Linked DNA regions of Methylibium petroleiphilum PM1. The protein of the gene in region 1 interacts with the protein of each later gene in a pairwise test. Links are inferred from orthologs where the notes say so. Each region holds a gene or a part of one and is shown on either strand. Other genes may lie near its edges.

Evidence for each region.
Region 2: the proteins of mrdA (region 1) and MPE_RS15715 interact in binary tests that used the Escherichia coli proteins (3 or more experiments, as listed by UniProt). The link is inferred for Methylibium petroleiphilum PM1 from one-to-one orthologs.

Annotation. Positions count from the first base shown.
Region 1 is NC_008825.1:72,796-80,889, forward strand. The notes cover bases 2,180-5,110. They hold mrdA (penicillin-binding protein 2), read right to left. Parts: upstream 4,736-5,110; coding sequence 2,624-4,735; downstream 2,180-2,623. Other genes in these bases: rodA (rod shape-determining protein RodA), read right to left, coding at 2,180-2,627; mreD (rod shape-determining protein MreD), read right to left, coding at 4,764-5,110. Outside these bases: MPE_RS00370 (sensor histidine kinase), read left to right, coding at 1-64; MPE_RS00375 (patatin-like phospholipase family protein), read left to right, coding at 152-1,453; more of rodA, read right to left, coding at 1,470-2,179; more of mreD, read right to left, coding at 5,111-5,285; rod shape-determining protein MreC, read right to left, coding at 5,282-6,217; MPE_RS00400 (rod shape-determining protein), read right to left, coding at 6,359-7,402; Asp-tRNA(Asn)/Glu-tRNA(Gln) amidotransferase subunit GatC, read left to right, coding at 7,690-7,989; Asp-tRNA(Asn)/Glu-tRNA(Gln) amidotransferase subunit GatA, read left to right, coding at 7,986-8,094. UniProt on the Escherichia coli protein: Catalyzes cross-linking of the peptidoglycan cell wall. Responsible for the determination of the rod shape of the cell. Is probably required for lateral peptidoglycan synthesis and maintenance of the correct diameter during lateral and centripetal growth.
Region 2 is NC_008825.1:3,313,536-3,316,601, reverse strand. It holds MPE_RS15715 (penicillin-binding protein 1A), read right to left. Parts: upstream 2,692-3,066; coding sequence 310-2,691; downstream 1-309. Other genes in the region: MPE_RS15710 (pilus assembly protein PilM), read left to right, coding at 2,954-3,066; cyaY (iron donor protein CyaY), read left to right, coding at 1-272. UniProt on the Escherichia coli protein: Cell wall formation. Synthesis of cross-linked peptidoglycan from the lipid intermediates.

The sequences.
Region 1 (8,094 bases):
CTGGCCGGCCGACCGTCTGCCGCGTGCCGCGCCTCTTGCCAGCGGGACGGCCAACCCGGCTTAGTCCCGGCCGACGCCAAGGAGGGTTGTTTGCTGCAATGCAGCATTCGTCGGGGCGCCGGCGTAGACTGGACGCCAGCCGGGAGATGCCATGCCAGAGTCGCCGTCACACCCGAACAACCGCTCGCCCGCCGCACCGCGCCGCGTCGATCTTGCTCTGCAGGGTGGAGGGTCCCACGGTGCCTTCACCTGGGGCGTGCTCGACCGGCTGCTCGAGGACGACGCGGTCGAGATCTCCGCGATCTCGGGCACCAGTGCCGGCGCGCTCAACGCCGCCGTGCTGGCGACGGGACATGCCCGTGGCGGCCGCGCCGGCGCGCGCGCGGCACTCACGGCCTTCTGGCACGACGTCAGCACCAGCAGCCAGATCTTCTCGCCGTTCTCGCTGAGCCAAGCCAGTGCGGCCGGCAGCAGCTTCAACTTCGACAAGCTGCCGAGCTACCAGTGGCTCAACAGCTTCTTTCGCGCCTTCAGCCCCTATGAGTTCAACCCGCTGAACCTGAACCCGCTGCGCGACGTGGCCCGGCGGCATGTCGACGAGGACGCGCTGCGGCGTTGCGACATCCCGCTGTTCATCACGGCTACCAGCGTGCGCAGCGGCCAGGCCCACGTCTTCACCGGCAAGGACCTGTCGATCGATGCGCTGCTGGCCTCCGCCTGCCTGCCGTTCATCTTCCAGGCCGTGACGATCGACGGGGAGGCCTACTGGGATGGCGGCTACACCGGCAACCCGGCGATCTACCCGCTGATCTACAACACCGAGACGCTCGACATCCTGCTGGTGAAGATCAACCCGCTGCAGCACGAGGGGACGCCGACCCGCAGTGTCGAGATCATCGACCGCCTGTCCGAGATCACCTTCAACGCCAGCCTGGTGGCCGAGATGCGCGCGATCGCCTTCGTGTCGCGCCTGGTGCGCGAGGGCCGGCTGGAGGCCGGCCACTACAAGGACCTGCGCCTGCACATGATCGCCGACGACGAAGGCCTGGCGCCGTTCAACGCGAGCAGCAAGTTCAACACCGACCGGGTGTTCCTCGACGGCTTGTTCGAGCTCGGGCGTCGGGCCGCGGACCAGTGGCTGAAGAAGCATGGCGACGACATCGGCGTGCGCTCGACGCTGGATGTGGAGCGCAGCTTCCTCGAGAAGCCGGCCCGCAACGGCCAGCGCCGCGCGCCCCGCCCGCGCGCGGTGCGGCCTCCGGCAGCGCCGCCGATGCCCGCGGTCGACGAGCCGGCGCTGGTCGCCCCGCCCGCTGCAACCATTGCACCCGTCGTACCCGAGGTGCACTCGCCAGTGCCCGCGCCACCTGCGGCGCGGCCAGCCGTGGCGCGGCCGCGCCTGCCTTCCCTCCTGTCGCGCTGGATCAAGCGTCCACGCAAGCCGCCGCGCTGAGTCCGTCGCCGGCCGTTCAGCTCTGCATCAGCCGCTTGCTGCGCGCCACCGACATCAGGATGCCGAGCGCGAGACCCAGCGTGACCATCGCCGTGCCGCCGTAGCTGATGAAGGGCAACGGGATGCCCACCACCGGCAGGATGCCGGTCACCATGCCCATGTTCACCATGCTGTAGGTGAAGAAGCTGAGCGTGATCGCGCCGGCCAGCAGCCGCGAGAACAGCGTCGGCGCGTCCGACGCGATCATCAGACCGCGGAAGATCAGGAAGGTGAAGCCCAGCAGCAGCGCCACGCAGCCCGCCAGTCCGAACTCCTCCGAGAAGGCCGCGAAGATGAAGTCGGTGGTGCGCTCGGGGATGAACTCCAGATGGGTCTGGGTGCCGTTCATGAACCCCTTGCCGGTGACCCCGCCCGAGCCGATGGCGATCATGCCCTGGATGATGTGGAAGCCCTTCCCCAAGGGATCGGTGGTCGGGTCGAGCAGGGTGCAGACGCGGTGCTTCTGATACTCGTGCAGCAACACCCAGTCGACGCCGGGCTCGCAGATCTGCGTCTGGAACCAGATCAACCCGCCGATGCCGACCGCGCCCAGCCCCAGCACCGGCAGGATCAGCGCCCAGCTCAGGCCGGCGAAGAACATCACGTACAGCCCGCCCGACAGCACCAGGATGGCAGTGCCCAGGTCCGGCTGCTTCACGATCAGTGCGACCGGCACCGCCAGCAGCACGAAGGCCACCACGAAGTCCGGCGCCTGCAGCTGGCCTTCCCGGCGCTGGAACCACCAGGCCAGCATCAGGGGCGTGGCGATCTTCAGCAGTTCGCTGGGCTGGATCACCAGCACCTGCAGGTCGAGCCAGCGCGTGGCGCCCTTCTTCGTCACGCCGAACAGCTCGACGGCGATCAGCAGCGCCACACCCAGCACGTACAGCGGCACCGCCAGCTGCGCCAGGCGCTGCGGCGAGAGCTGCGCCACGATGAACATCACGCCGGCGGCCAGCAGCATGTTGCGGCCGTGATCGACGAAGCGCGTGCCATGGTCGTAGCCGGCCGAATACATGGTCAGCAGGCCCGCGGCCGCCAGCAGCACGATGGCCAGCGCCAGCGGTCCGTCGAAGCCCATGAACACGGTGGCGGCACGTTGCCACCACGGACGCTTGTCGAACACGGTGCTCATCGATTCGTGGCCTCGGCCGGTGCTGTCGGCGCCGGCGCCTGGGCGATCTTCGCCGGCGGGGCTGCCGCCGCTCCCCCGGGCGCCGAAGCCGCCGGGGCGGGTTGGGAGGCGGGGGCGGCAGGCGCCGCGGCGGCCTCACCGCCGGCGGTCGTGACGGCGCCGGGCGTGAACGGCATCAGCGGCACCTCGGCGGCGAGTCGCGGCGTGCCGACCGGCGGACCGGCTTGGCCCTTCTGGACCAGCGCGATGTCCTCGGCGTTCGGGTAGCGCCCCGTCAGCACGAAATCGAGCACGCGCCGCGCGATCGGCGCGGCCGCCTCGGCGCCGAAACCGGAGTTCTCCACGATGACGGCCAGTGCGACCTGCGGGTTGTCGACCGGCGCGAAGGCGGTGTAGAGCGAATGGTCGCGCAGGTAGTCGGCCATCTTGCTCTTGTCGTACTTCTGGTCCTGGCGAATGCCGACCGCCTGCGCCGTCCCGGTCTTCCCACCACTCGGGTAGCTCGCCCCCATGAAGACGCGCGTCGAGGTGCCTTCCTGCGTCACGCCGTGCAGCGCCTTGCGGACCACCTCCACGTGATCGGGCTGCAACGGCAGCGGACTCAGCGCCTCGGCCGACATCAGTCGGGTCTCCCGGGTTGCCACATCCTCGATCTCGCGCACCAGCCGCGGCACATAGCGCTGCCCGCCCGATACCAGCGTGGCGGTGGCGGTGGCGAGCTGCAGCATCGTGAAGTTGTTGTAGCCCTGGCCGATGCCGAGCGAGATGGTCTCGCCGGCGTACCACTTCTGCAGCTCCGGCTTCTTGTAGTACTTGCGCTTCCACTCGGTCGAGGGCAGCACGCCGGTGACCTCGCCGTTGATGTCGATGCCGGTGCGGCGGCCGAAGCCGAAGGGCTCGAGCTGCTCGTGGATCAGGTCCACGCCCATGTCGGCGGCCAGCTGGTAGTAGTAGACGTTGCTCGACTTGACGATCGAGCGGTTCATGTCCACCACGCCCAGCCCGCCGTCACCGTGGCTGCGGAAGCGGTGGTTGCCGAACATGAAGACGCCGTTGTCGTAGGTGGTCTGCTGCGGCGTGCGCTTGCCGGATTCCAGCGCGGCGATCGCCATGAAGGGCTTGAAGGTCGAGCCGGGCGGGTAGGTGCCGCGCAGGGCGCGGTTCAGCAGGGGCTTGTCGATCGACTCGTTGAGCTCCTTCCAGCTCTCCGAATCGATGCCGTCGACGAACAGGTTGGGGTCGAAGGTCGGCTTGCTGACGAAGGCCAGCACCTCGCCGGAGCGCGGGTCGATCGCGACCAGCGCGCCGCGCCGGTCGCCGAACAGCTGCTCGACCATCGCCTGCAGCTTGATGTCGATCGACAGCCGCACCGTGTTGCCCGGCGTCGGCGGGCTGGCCCGCAGGCGCCGCACCGCGCGGCCCGAGGCGCTGGTCTCGACCTCCTCGAAGCCGGTGATGCCGTGCAGCTCGGCCTCGTACTTCTGCTCGATGCCGAGCTTGCCGATGTAGTCGGTGCCCTTGTAGTTGGCCGCATCGTCGGTCTCGTCGATCGCGTCCTTCTCGGCCTGGTTGATGCGGCCGATGTAGCCCAGCACATGGCTGCCGAGCTCGCCATAGGGGTAGTTGCGGAACAGCCGCGCCTTGATGTCGACCCCGGGGAAGCGGAAACGCTGCGCGGTGAAACGCGCCACCTCCTCGTCGCTGAGCTTGGTGCGGATCGGCAGGGACTCGAAGCTCTTGGCGTCGTCCATCATGCGCTTGAAGCGGCGACGGTCGCGCGTCGTGATGTCGATCACTTCCTGCAGCGCATCGATGGTGCCCTCCAGGTCGTCGATCTTCGACGGCGTGAGCTCCAGCGTGTAGGCCGAGTAGTTGTTCGCCAGCACGACGCCGTTGCGGTCGAGGATCAGGCCGCGGTTCGGCGTGATCGGCAGTACCGTGATGCGGTTGCTCTCGGCGCGCGTGGACAGCTCGTCGTGCCGCAGCACCTGCAGCGTGACCAGGCGCGCCGTCACCAGCCCGAAGCCGAACAGCACCAGCGCGCCGGCGGCGATCAGGCGCAGCCGGAAGCGGCCCAGCTCCTGGTCGACGTTCTTGAGTTCGGTCACGGTCCTGTCCGGCGTTGCCGCGCTGCGGTCACAGCGGTCGATTCTCGTCCCGGTCCGGCGCACGGCGCTGCGGCGCCAGCAGCAGCACGGCGGCCACCGGCCACAGCAACGCTTCGATGACCGGCGCGAACACCAGGTTCCACCCCGGGAACACGCCGCCGGCCGCCAGCCGGACCAGCACCGAGACCGCGTGCGCCGCGACGAACAGCGGCAGCACCTGCAGCGCCTGCCCGAGCACCGAGAACCACAGCAGGCGGCGGTGGATGGTGGTGGCGAAGAAGCTCAGCAGCGTGTAGGCCAGCGCGTGCTGGCCCAGCAGCGCGCCCTGGTGCACGTCCATCAACAGGCCGAACACGAAGGCCGCGCCGATGCCCACGCGGCGCGGCTGGTGCACGTTCCAGAACACCAGCGCCAGCGCCAGCACGTCGGGCATCGCGTTGACGCGGCCGAACGGGATGAGGTTGAAGGTGAGGGCCAGCAGCAGCGAACCCCACATGAACACCGGGTTGACCGGCAGCAGCAGCTGGTCGGAACTGCGCGGCATGATCATCGGCGTGCTCCCGGTCGGCGCCGCGGCGCGGCTTCGCTGGCCGCCGGCTCGGTGGGGCGGGGCGGCAGCTGCAGGCCGAGCGGCTGCAGCACCAGCACGTGGCGCACGCTGTCGGGCCGCGCCGCCGGGGCCAGCGTGACCTTCGCGAAGGTAGTGCCGGCGCGCCGATCGACCGCGACCACCTTGGCCACCGACAGCCCGGGCGGGTAGACGCCGTCGACGCCCGAGGTGTTCAGCACATCGCCCGGCTCGATGTCGGCATTGCTGGCGAGGAAGCGCAGTTCCATGCCGGCGCCGGCGGCCACGGTGGACGGATCGCCGTAGGCGGCCGCTCGAGCCTGCGTGCGGACGTTCAGCACCGGGATCGCCGCGTCCTTGTCGGTCAGCAGCGTCACCTCCGACGCCAGAGGGTAGACGCGCGTGACCTGGCCGAGCACCCCCGCGGCGTCGATCACCGGCGAGGCAGGCGCCACGCCGTGCGTCGCACCGCGGTCGATCACGATCTTGCGCGAGTAGGGATCGGCGGCCTCGTACAGCACCTCGGCCGCCTCGGTGTTCACGGTGAACTGCGGGCGCAGTGCCAGCAGCTCGCGCAGGCGTTGGTTTTCCTCGGTCAGCGGGCCGACGCGCGCCGCCACCTCGGACTGGGCGGCCAGCTGCACCAGCGCTGCCGTCTCGCGCTCACGCGCGCCGGCGATCCCGGTGAAGTAGTCGTGCACCGTGTCCCAGGCGCGGACCGGGACCAGCAGCACGCGCTCGACCGGGTGCAGCGCGGTGGACAGGGCTGCGCGCAGCGGCTGCGTGAGCTTGAAGCGCGTGTCGGCCACCATCAGGAACAGCGCGAAGGCCGAGAAGAACACCAGCTTCGTCAGGGCAGACATGCCCTGCTTGAAGAACGGCGGCGGAGTGCGATCGAGGGTGCCTAGAGGCATGGCGCTCGGCGGTGAACGACGAAGCCGGCCACGTGCGACATCGGGCCCCTGGGCCGCGGCTTGCCGCAGCCGATCCCCCGAGGGGATGGCGCCCGGCTTGGGGCGGCCCGGCGCTCGGGCGCTCGCGCCGGCGCCATCGACTTACTCGGAGGTGAAGATGCTGCCCAGGCGCTCCATGCGCTCCAGCGCCATGCCGCAACCGCGCACCACGCAGGTCAGCGGGTCCTCGGCCACCAGCACCGGCAGGCCGGTTTCCTCGGCCAGCAGACGGTCCAGGTCGCGCAGCAGCGCGCCGCCGCCGGTCAGCATCATGCCGCGCTCGGAGATGTCGGCGCCGAGTTCGGGGGGCGTCTGCTCCAGCGCGTTCTTGACGCTGGAGACGATGTTGTTCAGCGGATCGGTCAGCGCCTCGAGGATCTCGTTGCTGCTGATCGTGAAGCTGCGCGGCACGCCTTCGCTGAGGTTGCGGCCCTTGACCTCCATCTCGCGCACTTCGGAGCCCGGGAAGGCCGAGCCGATCTGCTTCTTGATGGCCTCGGCGGTGGGGTCTCCGATCAGCATGCCGTAGTTGCGGCGGATGTAGTTGATGATGGATTCGTCGAACTTGTCGCCGCCGACCCGGATGCTGCCCTTGTAGACCATGCCGCCGAGCGAGATGACGCCAACCTCGGTGGTGCCGCCGCCGATGTCGACCACCATCGAGCCGGTGGCCTCGCTGACGGGCAGCCCGGCGCCGATGGCCGCGGCCATCGGTTCCTCGATCAGGTAGACCTCGGAGGCACCGGCGCCGAGCGCCGACTCGCGGATCGCACGCCGTTCCACCTGCGTCGAGCCGCAGGGCACGCAGATGATGATGCGCGGGCTGGGCTTGAGCACCGAGCGCGGATGCACCATCTTGATGAACTGCTTGAGCATCTGCTCGGTGACGGTGAAGTCGGCGATCACGCCGTCCTTCATCGGCCGGATGGCCTCGATGTTGCCCGGCACCTTGCCGAGCATGGCCTTGGCCTCGGCGCCGACGGCCTGGATGGTCTTCTTGCCGTTGGGGCCGCCTTCGTGACGGATCGCGACGACCGAAGGCTCGTCGAGCACGATGCCCTTGCCACGCACGTAGATCAGCGTGTTGGCGGTGCCGAGGTCGATCGCGAGGTCGGTGGAGAAATAGCGTCGCAGGGAGGCGAACATGTCTTGGCGTTTCTGCAGGGCGCCGCAGCGAGGAAGCCGGGGGCTACGAGGGCTGCGCCGCCTGGGTATGGGGAGGGGCGGTGTTCGAAGCGATCTGGGCCAGCAGGCCGGTCGCGATGTCTGCGCCCCCACTGCGCTCGTCGCGTAGTGAACGCCTCCATCCCGGCCGGGTGAGGAACTCCGAAGATAATACCGCACGGTCCCAGCGCGACGCCCGCGAAAAGCGGCGTTGAATCGCGGCAGTTCTCTGGCGCAGGGCCGTTGCATCCCTCCATTTCGACCCTCCCATGGCCCTGACCCCCACCGACGTGAGCCGCATCGCCCTGCTGGCCCGGCTCGAACTCAGCGAGGCGGAGCAGTCCGCGATGCTCAGCCAGCTGAACGGCTTCTTCGACATCGTCGAGCGCATGCGCGCCGTCGACACCACCGGTGTCGCGCCGCTGTACACGCCGCTGTCGGCGGTGCAGGAAGTCGCGCTGCGGCTGCGCGAAGACGCGGTCACCGAGGTCGACCAGCGCCAGGCCAACCAACTCAGCGCACCGGCCGTCGAGGCGGGGCTGTACCTCGTGCCCAAGGTGATCGAATGAGCACCGAGCTGCACCAGCTCGGCGTGGCCGACCTGTCGGCCCGTCTGGCCGCCAAGACGGTATCGACTGCCGAAGTCACGTCACACCTGCTTGCGCGCGTTGCTG
Region 2 (3,066 bases), 3.2 Mb from region 1 along the record:
GCTGGCTGCAGGACGATGTGGTCGATATCGATGCAGCGCGCACCGGCGGTTTGCTCGAGCTGAGCTTTCCGAATGGCAGCAAGATCGTCGTGAACACCCAGCCGCCCTTGCAGGAGATCTGGCTGGCGGCACGCAGCGGCGGCTTTCACTATCGCCATGTGGCAGGCACCTGGTGCGACACCAAGACCGAGGAGGACTTCTTTGTCACGCTGTCGCGTTGCGCGAGCGAGCAGGCGGGCCGACCCTTGAACTTCGCGCCGCCGACGATCTGACGGCATGGCGCCGGCGACGCACCTGCCGGGATGACGATCAGTTCTTGAACAGGTCGAGGATGCTCTTGCGCTCTTCCTCAGTGGGCGCGGGAGCCGCAGGTGTGTCGAGCCCAAGGCTGCTGACGCCGTTGCCCGGGCCGTATTCTTCGTAGTACCACTCGCCGCCGACATTGAGCAGGCCTTCCGGAGGTGTGAGTTCGGTCACCTTCACGCCCTTGAGTGCCACGCTCATGTAATCGATCCACACCGGCAGGGACAGCCCGCCACCGGTTTCCCGGTCGCCGAGCTTGCGCGGTTGGTCGTAGCCGATCCACACCACTGCCACCAGGTTCGGCGTGTAGCCGGCGAACCACGCGTCCTGGGAGTCGTTGGTGGTCCCTGTCTTGCCGTAGACGTCGGTTCGCTTCAGGGTGGCCTGGGCACGCGCTGCGGTGCCTGAGCGCGTGACCTCCTGCAGCAGGCTGCTCATCACGAAGGCATTGCGACCGTCGATCACGCGCGCCGACTCGTCCAGCGGTGCCGGTTCGGTCTGCGCCAGGATGCGGCCGCGGTTGTCGGTGACCCGCGTGACAAGCACCGGGTTGACGCGGTAGCCGCCGTTGGCAAACACCGCATAGCCCGCGGCCATCTGCAGCGGCGTGACCGAGCCGGTTCCCAGCGCCATCGGCAGGTAGGGCTGGTGCTTGTCGGCGTCGAAGCCGAAGCGGGTGATCCAGTTCTGCGCGTAGTCGGTGCCGATCGCCTCCAGGATGCGGATCGACACCATGTTCTTCGACTTCGCCAGCGCGCGGCGCATCGACATCGGGCCGTCGAATGTGCCGTCGTAGTTCTTCGGCTCCCAGGGCTGGCTGCCGGTAGCGGCCGCGTCAAAGAACAGCGGCGCGTCGTTGATCACCGTGGCCGGTGTGAAGCCCTTCTCGAGCGAGGCCGAGTAGATGAAGGGCTTGAAGCTCGAACCCGGCTGGCGCCAGGCCTGGGTCACATGGTTGAACTTGCTCTTCGCATGGTCGAAGCCACCAACCATGGTGCGGATCGCGCCGGTGCGCGAGTCGATGGAGACGAAGGCGCCCTCGACCTCGGGCACCTGGGTGATCGACCAGACGTCCTTCGCCCCCCTGATGACGCGGATCACCGCGCCTCGACGGATCTGGACCTTGGGGCCGGCCTTGGGCGACAGTCCCGAGGTCGCCGGACGCAGGCCTTCGCCGGTGATCGTCAGGGTGTCGCCGCTCTGCAGCACGGCCACGACCTGCTTGGAACTGGCTTCGAGCACGACCGCCGCCTTGATTTCGTCATTGTCTGGATGCTCGTCAAGCGCTTCTGCGACCCGGGCGTCGAGCGCCTTGGGGTCCGCGGGCAGGTCCACATAGCCCTCTGGTCCCCGGTACACCTGCCGTCGTTCGTAGTCCGTGATGCCTCGGCGCAGCGCCCGGTAGGCCGCTTCCTGCTCGACCGCGCGCACGCTGGTGTAGACGTTCAGGCCGCGGGTGTAGGCGCTCTCGCCGTACTGGCTGAAGATCAGCTGGCGAGCCGTCTCGGCCACGTACTCGGCGTGCAGTGGGACCGAAATGTCCCTGCGGTACTTGAGCTGCTCAGCCTTGGCAGCCTCGGCCTGTTCCTCGGTCAGGTAGCCGTTCTCGTACATCCGCTCGATGATGTACTGCTGCCTCTGTCGCGCCCGCGTCGGATTGGCGACCGGGTTGTAGGCCGACGGCGCCTTCGGCAGACCTGCGAGCATGGCCGCCTCGGCGGCCGTCACGTCCTTCAGCGGCTTGCCGAAGTAGATCTCCGAGGCGGCCGCGAAACCGTAGGCGCGCTGCCCCAGATAGATCTGGTTCATGTAGACCTCGAGGATCTGGTCCTTGCTGAGCTGGCTTTCGATCTTCAGCGCCAGCAGGATCTCGTACACCTTGCGGATGAAGGTCTTCTCGGTCGGCAGGTAGAAGTTGCGTGCCACCTGCATCGTGATCGTCGAGGCACCCTGGCTGCGGGATTCGCCTACGTTGGCGAGCCCCGCGCGCACGATCCCGATGTAGTCGACGCCGCCGTGTTGATAGAAGCGCGCGTCCTCGATCGACAGCACCGCCTCGCGCATCACCTTCGGAATCTGACCGATCGGCGCGAACAGTCGACGCTCTTCGCCGTACTCGCCGATCAGTACTTCATCGGCGGAGAAGACGCGCAGGGGCAGCTTGGGCCGGTAATCGGTGAGGCTGCTGATCTCGGGCAGGTTCGGGTAGGCCACGGCCAACGCGATCGCCAGCAGCGCCAAGCCACCCAGCAGTCCTGATACGACGAGCGCCAGTGCTGACCCGCCGACCAGCAGGGGCCACCGGGCCGCGGCGGGCAGGTTGGATAGAAAACCGGCACGGGAAGATGTGGACGCCGTCGGCGAGGGCTTGCGATCTTTGGCGCTCATGAATCTCCAGCAGGACCCGGCGATTATAGAAATGCGCTCCGACCGACATGGATCGCATCCCGGCATGCCCACCGGTGCCCGGTGTGCGAGGGACTAGGTGCTCGCCCGGACCGTGAGTTTTGCAACGTCAGCTTGTCGCGTGGTCGCCGACGCGCAGCCCGAAAGCATTGGGACACAAAGGCTTTACTGCTAGCATTGAAGTAACTTCTTAACAGCCGTGCAGCGGCGAGCGGGAGACCGTGTGGGCTTTCTAGACGGGTTGATGGGAGGCAAGCAAGCGCCGCTCGTCGGGCTGGACATCAGCTCCTCGAGCGTCAAGCTCGTCGAGCTGGGTCAGTCCGCCTCGGGCCAGTACGTGCTTGAACGTTTTGCCAC